2 linked regions of the Bacillus pumilus genome follow. The protein of the gene in region 2 interacts with the protein of the main gene of each other region in a pairwise test. Links are inferred from orthologs where the notes say so. Each region holds a gene or a part of one and is shown on either strand. Other genes may lie near its edges. The genes, in order: tsaE and rlmB.

Region 1 (3,250 bases), 870 kb from region 2 along the record:
CACCTCAAATGATCCGTGCTCTTTCATTAGTACAAGTTCAGTATGTCCTCCAGAAACAACAAGAGCCAAGCATGGAAACTGTAATTCATCTACAAGTTGATTTGCATAAATATGCCCTGCAATATGATGTACACCAACAAGAGGAATTTGATGGGCAAAGCTCAGTGCCTTGGCTGCATTGACACCAATCAGAAGGGCGCCAACTAAGCCTGGTCCTTCTGTGACAGCAATGGCATCTAAATCTTGAAAGCTCATATTGGCCTGTGTCATCACTTCTTCTAACACGATAGTAACTTGCTCCACATGATGCCTTGAAGCGATTTCTGGGACAACACCGCCAAATCGTTTATGGCTTTCTATTTGCGACGCGACTACATTCGCTACAATTTCTTTCCCATTTTTCACAATAGATGCAGCTGTTTCGTCACAGCTTGTCTCTATACCTAATATGAATCGATCTGTTTGTTCACTCATTTATATTCACCCACATGACCAATGCATCTTCCCCATTATCCGTATAATAATTCTTTCGAATAGAAGCTGGTCTGAAACCAAGCTTTTCATAAAGGGATTGTGCAGGTGTATTTGAAACCCGCACCTCTAAAGAAAGATGATCTGTCTTTTTTTCTTTACAAAATTCCATGACATATCGCAGCAATGCTTCCCCGTAACCCTTTCCTCTATGCTCAGGGAGAATTGCAATGTTCGTAATTTGTGCATCGTCCATGACGATCCAGACCCCGCAATACCCAACAGGTTGCTCATCTTCTTCAATGAGAAAATAATGGCTGTACTGGTTATGAAGAATCTCATAGACAAATGATTCTTTTTTCCAAGGGGCAGTAAACGAATGCACTTCAATCGTATACACCTCTGGAATGTCCGCTACCGTCATTTTTCGAATCTCTGTTATGTTGAGATTATTTTTGTCCTTCAAGCCATTTCACTTCCGCTTCTGCCATACGAATATAGTTAGGTACAAGCTGATGGACATCCTCTGCAGGACGATCTGTCCCTAAAAAGGCAAGCATTGAAGGTCTTGGGTTATGAAAAGCTCCCTCTGCGATCACAGCCGTTTCTCCTAAAATGGAGCGAATGCTCTCTTCATGAAGATGCACATCCTGTCCAAGAAATAGGACAGGCTTTCCTGTCTTTTTCAGCTCATGAAGCCAATCCGTGAGCAAGATATTTTGGTCTTGTTTGATCTCTTGGATTTTTCCATCTTCAAACATATATAGCCCAGTATAAACTTGTCCTCTTCTCGCATCAAATAGTGGTGAGATCCATCCATCAAAGTATTGACCATTTGCCGCAAGTGTTTCCAAACTCGAAACAGCCGATATCGGGATAGACAGCGTCCATGCGAGTGTTTTTGCAATGGTCACACCGATTCGAACGCCAGTGTAGGAACCAGGTCCTTTTGCTACAACAATTTTACTTAGTTCACTTGGCGCTACACCACATTCTTTCATCAATGCCTCAACAGTCGGCATCGCTCGGACGGAATGGTTCTTTTTTAAATACGTAATACTTTCACCAATCACTATGGAATCTTTGACAAGGGCAATTCCTAGTGTATGGTTTGACGTATCAATTGCCAGTATGGTCAAATTCTTTCATCTCCTTACAAAGGGTCTCATAGCGTTCCCCTTTTGCACTAAACGTAAGATGACGTTCTTCTTCACGTTCTGTTCTTAGCATTTCTATTTTCAAATAGGAGGAAGGTAATTGAGGTCCAATGAGATGTGCCCACTCAACCAAGCATACACCTTCGCCCTCAAAATATTCTTCAAGACCGATATCTTCTTCCGCATCTTCCATGCGGTACACATCCATATGATAAAGTGGCAGTCTGCCATCGGTATATTCTTTAATAATCGTAAAGGTAGGGCTGTTGACGATACGGGTAATCCCTAAGCCTTCTGCAAAGCCTTTTGAAAAAGTCGTTTTGCCTGCGCCTAAATCCCCTTCTAATGTCAAAACATCGCTCGGCATCACAAGTTTGGCCAAAGCAGCGGCAATTCGTTTCGTCTCATCCGCACCTTTTGTCGTCCACATTAATTTCACAGTGGGTGTCACCTCATTTCTTAAAATGATTATATCCTTTTTTCATTAACATTGTTTGCTGTTCATTGTCTTTTAATAGAACGCTTGCTGCCTGATCACCTTTGACTTGTCCAATGCGTTTGACTTGAATGTCTTTTTTTCTACATTGCATTTCAAAGCTATCCCAATCAGCCTGTGGAATTGTACCAGTTAATACAAAGTCTTCCCCACCAAATAACACCCATTCCAGCCAGTCTTTACGCAGGACTGGTAAATCTGGATGTATGGGGAGCTTATTTGCATCTATCTCTATCGTCACATGACTCGCTTCGGCTATCTCATTCAGCTCACTCGCTAATCCATCACTCACATCATTCAAGGAGACCCTTGAGTAACTTGAGCAAATGAGACCAGCAGCAATGTGAGGCTGAGGTTTTTTATGACGCTCAAGAAAAAAGGCTGTGTCGACTGCCTTGGGAGAGTCTAATTCGTTCATTAAAAGTGATAAGCCCGCAGCTGATGAACCAAGCTCACCTGTGACAAAGACGATGTCTCCTGTCTGAGCACTGTGACGATAACAAGCTTTCCCTTTTGATACCTCGCCAATGACTGTCACTGTAATGATAAAGTCACTGTGAGTGGCAACCGTATCTCCACCAATCAAATCCATTTGATAAGTATCAGCCAATGCTTTCATTCCCTCGTAAAGAGCTGACACGACCGTCTCATCACCATGAGGCGGGATAGCAATTGATACAAGATAATACTTTGGAGTTCCTCCCATTGCGGCGATATCACTGACATTGACCGCTAGTGCTTTAAAGCCAATCTCAAAAGGTGTGGAAAAATCAAAGCGAAAATGAACATGTTCCACCATTGTATCAACACAAACGACCTCTTCACAATGTGAATGAGGTTGATAAACACTTGCATCATCACCGATGCCCATAACCAAAGAACGCTGATGTGTTTCTGTTGGTGTAATTCGGCGAATAAGATCAAATTCATCCATAAAAAGACAGCCCCTTCATGCAATCAATTGATTGAGTAGACACGATGTCAGACATCATTAATATAGTGTAAGCCACTATGAGTTTCAGTTCCAATGAAAAATGATATAAAGAAAGCCTGGTATGAAAAAACCAGGCTGGGTTGAAGTGATCTATCTTTTCTTTTTACATAACATGTAGCCAAAGACAAAACC
Region 2 (3,307 bases):
TCGACATCATTTCCTTAGTACCTTATCACAGTGTCGAAAAAGCTGTCAATATAGGTTTGATTAGAGACTAATCTCGCGAAGCTCTAAATATTTCTCTAATTTTCTCTTTACTCTTTGGAGTGCGTTATCAATTGATTTCACATGACGGTTTAAATCTTCAGAAATCTCTTGATAGGATCTGCCATCAAGGTAAAGCACAAGAACCTTTCTTTCCAGCTCGCTTAGTAGTTCACCCATCTTCATTTCGATATCATCAAATTCTTCTTTGCTAATGATTAAATCTTCTGGGTTAAGCGCTTTAGCACCGGAAATGACGTCCAACAATGTTCTGTCTGATTCTTCATCATATATTGGCTTATCTAATGATACATAGGAATTTAACGGGATATGTTTTTGGCGAGTAGCTGTTTTAATTGCGGTGATAATTTGGCGGGTAATACATAATTCTGCAAAAGCCTTAAATGAAGTAAGCTTGTCCTCTCTGAAATCGCGGATAGACTTATAAAGTCCGATCATCCCCTCTTGGACAATGTCCTCTCGATCCGCTCCAATCAAGAAATAAGATCTTGCTTTTGCACGTACAAAATTTCGGTATTTCGTTATTAAGTAATCTAGCGCATCACTATCTCCGACATGAACCCTTTCAATGACTTGTTCATCTTCCAACTGGCAAAATTGCTCTCTGATGGATTTATCCTTGCTGTTGTTTAGATTCACTTCGATCCCCCCGACCGCACCTAGATAGAAATATTATACATTAATGGTTGAAATATCGTCAAGCTATTCTAGATTCCCACGCCGCCATTTTTCAAACGTTTTCAATACATCTTCTGACAATTCTATCTTGGATGCTGGTTTATCAGAAGTAATCTTTTTGACTCTCGTTTCAATCTTTCGTTCGATCACTTCAATCTCTCTTAAAAGCTCTCGAGCCGACTTCCGAAGAGCTCCTTGTCCAAAGATTGCCCATTGTTCTGTAAAGTCTGAGGTCGCCACATGAATCTGCGTCCGAATATTATTCAAATCCTGGGCAAGCTTTTCAATCCGCTCATCAGCCGTTTCATTCTCTCTCGTAAAGATGACCTCTACTCGGTGATTGATTCGCTTTTTTTCGATTCCTTTGACCATATGGGCATCGAATACAACAATGACTCGATACCCTGTATAGGCTTGATATTCTGCTAAATTTTGAATCAGTATGTCTCTGGCTTCTTCAAAGCTGTTTTCCTTTAAGTGCTGCAGCCTTGGCCATGCACCTATCATGTTGTATCCATCGACTAAGAGGATGTCCATCTCTATTCTCCTAACGGATAACGTTTTCGATACACTTCATACATCAATAGACTAGCAGCAACTGACGCGTTTAACGAAGTGACCTTTCCGGCCATTGGCAGCTTAATTAGAAAATCACACTTTTCTTTGATCAATCGGCCAATCCCTTTTCCTTCACTGCCAATCACGAGAGCAAGCGGCATCGTGCCATCAAATTGTCTGTAATCCTGTTTGGCAGACGCATCTGTTCCCGCGACCCAGATTCCTCTTTCTTTCATCTCATCAAGAGCTCTTGAAAGATTGGTGACTTTGGCAACAGGAATATGTTCAATTGCTCCAGTAGATGCCTTGGCAACAGTTGTCGTTAAGCCGACCGCTCTCCTTTTCGGAATGACAATCCCGTGTGCACCTACAGCATCTGCTGTACGCATAATGGAACCTAAATTATGCGGGTCTTCAATTTCATCTAAGATAAGAAAAAATGGCTGTTCATTTCGCTGTTCAGCGATTTGATATAGATCGTCCAATTCTGCATATTCATATGCTGCTACTTGTGCAACGATTCCCTGGTGCTGACCTGTGACCATTTGATCAAGCTTTTTCCTCGGAACATACTGAATGGTAATATTTTGTTTTTTTGCGAGTTCAATGACCTGCTGGGCTTGTCCTTTTACAGTGTTTTCTGCCATCCAGAGCTTGTATAACTCTCGATCTGACTTTAGTGTTTCAATCACTGCATTTTTCCCAATCACATAATCATGTTGCTGACTCATTTGTCTTCCTCCCTGACGTTCCGATTTCAATCGCCTGACTAATCAGCTCTTCTAAGCGTTCGTCCTGCTTATCAATAAATAAATAACCCATGAGCGCTTCAAACGCCGTACTATAACGATACGTTTGAACGTCTGTGTTTTTAGGCACTGTGCCTGATTTTGCATTTCTTCCTCTTTTCAGCACCGCTTCTTCTGCTTCAGTGAAAAAGCCTTGCTGCTGAAGCGTAAATAAAATAGCTGCCTGAGATTTAGCTGAAACGATTTTGCTTGCTCGTTTGTGCAGCTCATTTGGTTTTGTCGCCCCCGTTTGGAGGAGGTGATGCCTCACGTAGACTTCAAAAATGGCATCACCCATATAAGCAAGCGCAAGTCCGTTCAATTGTTTACCGTCTTTCAGCTTTTCAAAATTCAACATGACCTATTCTCCTCTTTTCCAGCGAGTACCTTGAGGAGTGTCCTCCAATACAATATTCATGCTCTTTAACTGGTCACGAATTTGATCAGATAGCGCAAAATCACGATTTCTTCTAGCCTCATTGCGTTGTTCAATTAACGCTTCTACTTCTTTTTCAAGCGTATGCTTTTCTTCTAATGAGAAGCCAAGGACAGACGTGATTTCTTGGAACAAGCCGATAAATGCCTTGATCACTTCCTCCGAAGTATGATCATTTTCCATATAATAATTCGCCTGTTTCGCAAGTTCGAATAAAACAGAAATCGCATTTGCCGTATTGAAGTCATCATTCATTTCAGAAATAAATGTCGCTCTCTGCTCTTCAACCTTCGCCAACCATTTAGCATTGTCTTCTGTGATATTCGTGCTGCTTTCAAGGCGATGATGTAAATTAGCATAAGACGTTTTGAGTCGGTTAAACGCACTCTTTGTACTCTCTAGTAAATCCATTGAGTAGTTAATTGGATGACGGTAGTGAACCGACAACATAAAGAATCGAAGCACATCAGGATCTTGTTCTTTTACAATGTCATGCACAAGCACAAAGTTGCCAAGTGATTTTGACATTTTCTCATTCTCAATATTAATATATCCGTTATGCATCCAATATTTCGCAAATGGTTTGCCTGTCAAAGCCTCAGATTGAGCGATTTCATTTTCATGGTGAGGGAAGGTTAAATCCTGTCCGCCTGCATGAATATCGATTGTATCACCTAAATATTTTTTAACCATGGCCGAGCATTCAATGTGCCAGCCTGGACGTCCTTCGCCCCACGGGCTATCCCATGAGATTTCTTGGTTCTTTGCA

What was found.
Region 1: the proteins of rlmB (region 2) and tsaE interact in binary tests that used the Escherichia coli proteins (3 or more experiments, as listed by UniProt). The link is inferred for Bacillus pumilus from one-to-one orthologs.

Annotation. Positions count from the first base shown.
Region 1 is NZ_CP047089.1:2,437,952-2,441,201, reverse strand. Bases 325-3,240 are described here. They hold tsaE (tRNA (adenosine(37)-N6)-threonylcarbamoyltransferase complex ATPase subunit type 1 TsaE), read right to left. Parts: upstream 2,059-3,240; coding sequence 1,591-2,058; downstream 325-1,590. Other genes in these bases: thiL (thiamine-phosphate kinase), read right to left, coding at 2,081-3,058; tsaB (tRNA (adenosine(37)-N6)-threonylcarbamoyltransferase complex dimerization subunit type 1 TsaB), read right to left, coding at 921-1,610; rimI (ribosomal protein S18-alanine N-acetyltransferase), read right to left, coding at 467-895; tsaD (tRNA (adenosine(37)-N6)-threonylcarbamoyltransferase complex transferase subunit TsaD), read right to left, coding at 325-474. In the rest of the region: more of tsaD, read right to left, coding at 1-324. UniProt on the Escherichia coli protein: Required for the formation of a threonylcarbamoyl group on adenosine at position 37 (t(6)A37) in tRNAs that read codons beginning with adenine.
Region 2 is NZ_CP047089.1:3,307,404-3,310,710, reverse strand. Bases 171-3,143 are described here. They hold rlmB (23S rRNA (guanosine(2251)-2'-O)-methyltransferase RlmB), read right to left. Parts: upstream 2,046-3,143; coding sequence 1,296-2,045; downstream 171-1,295. Other genes in these bases: cysS (cysteine--tRNA ligase), read right to left, coding at 2,464-3,143; GPS65_RS16510 (Mini-ribonuclease 3), read right to left, coding at 2,029-2,460; rae1 (ribosome-dependent mRNA decay endonuclease Rae1/YacP), read right to left, coding at 781-1,293; sigH (RNA polymerase sporulation sigma factor SigH), read right to left, coding at 171-717. Also shown: more of sigH, read right to left, coding at 61-170; more of cysS, read right to left, coding at 3,144-3,307. UniProt on the Escherichia coli protein: Specifically methylates the ribose of guanosine 2251 in 23S rRNA.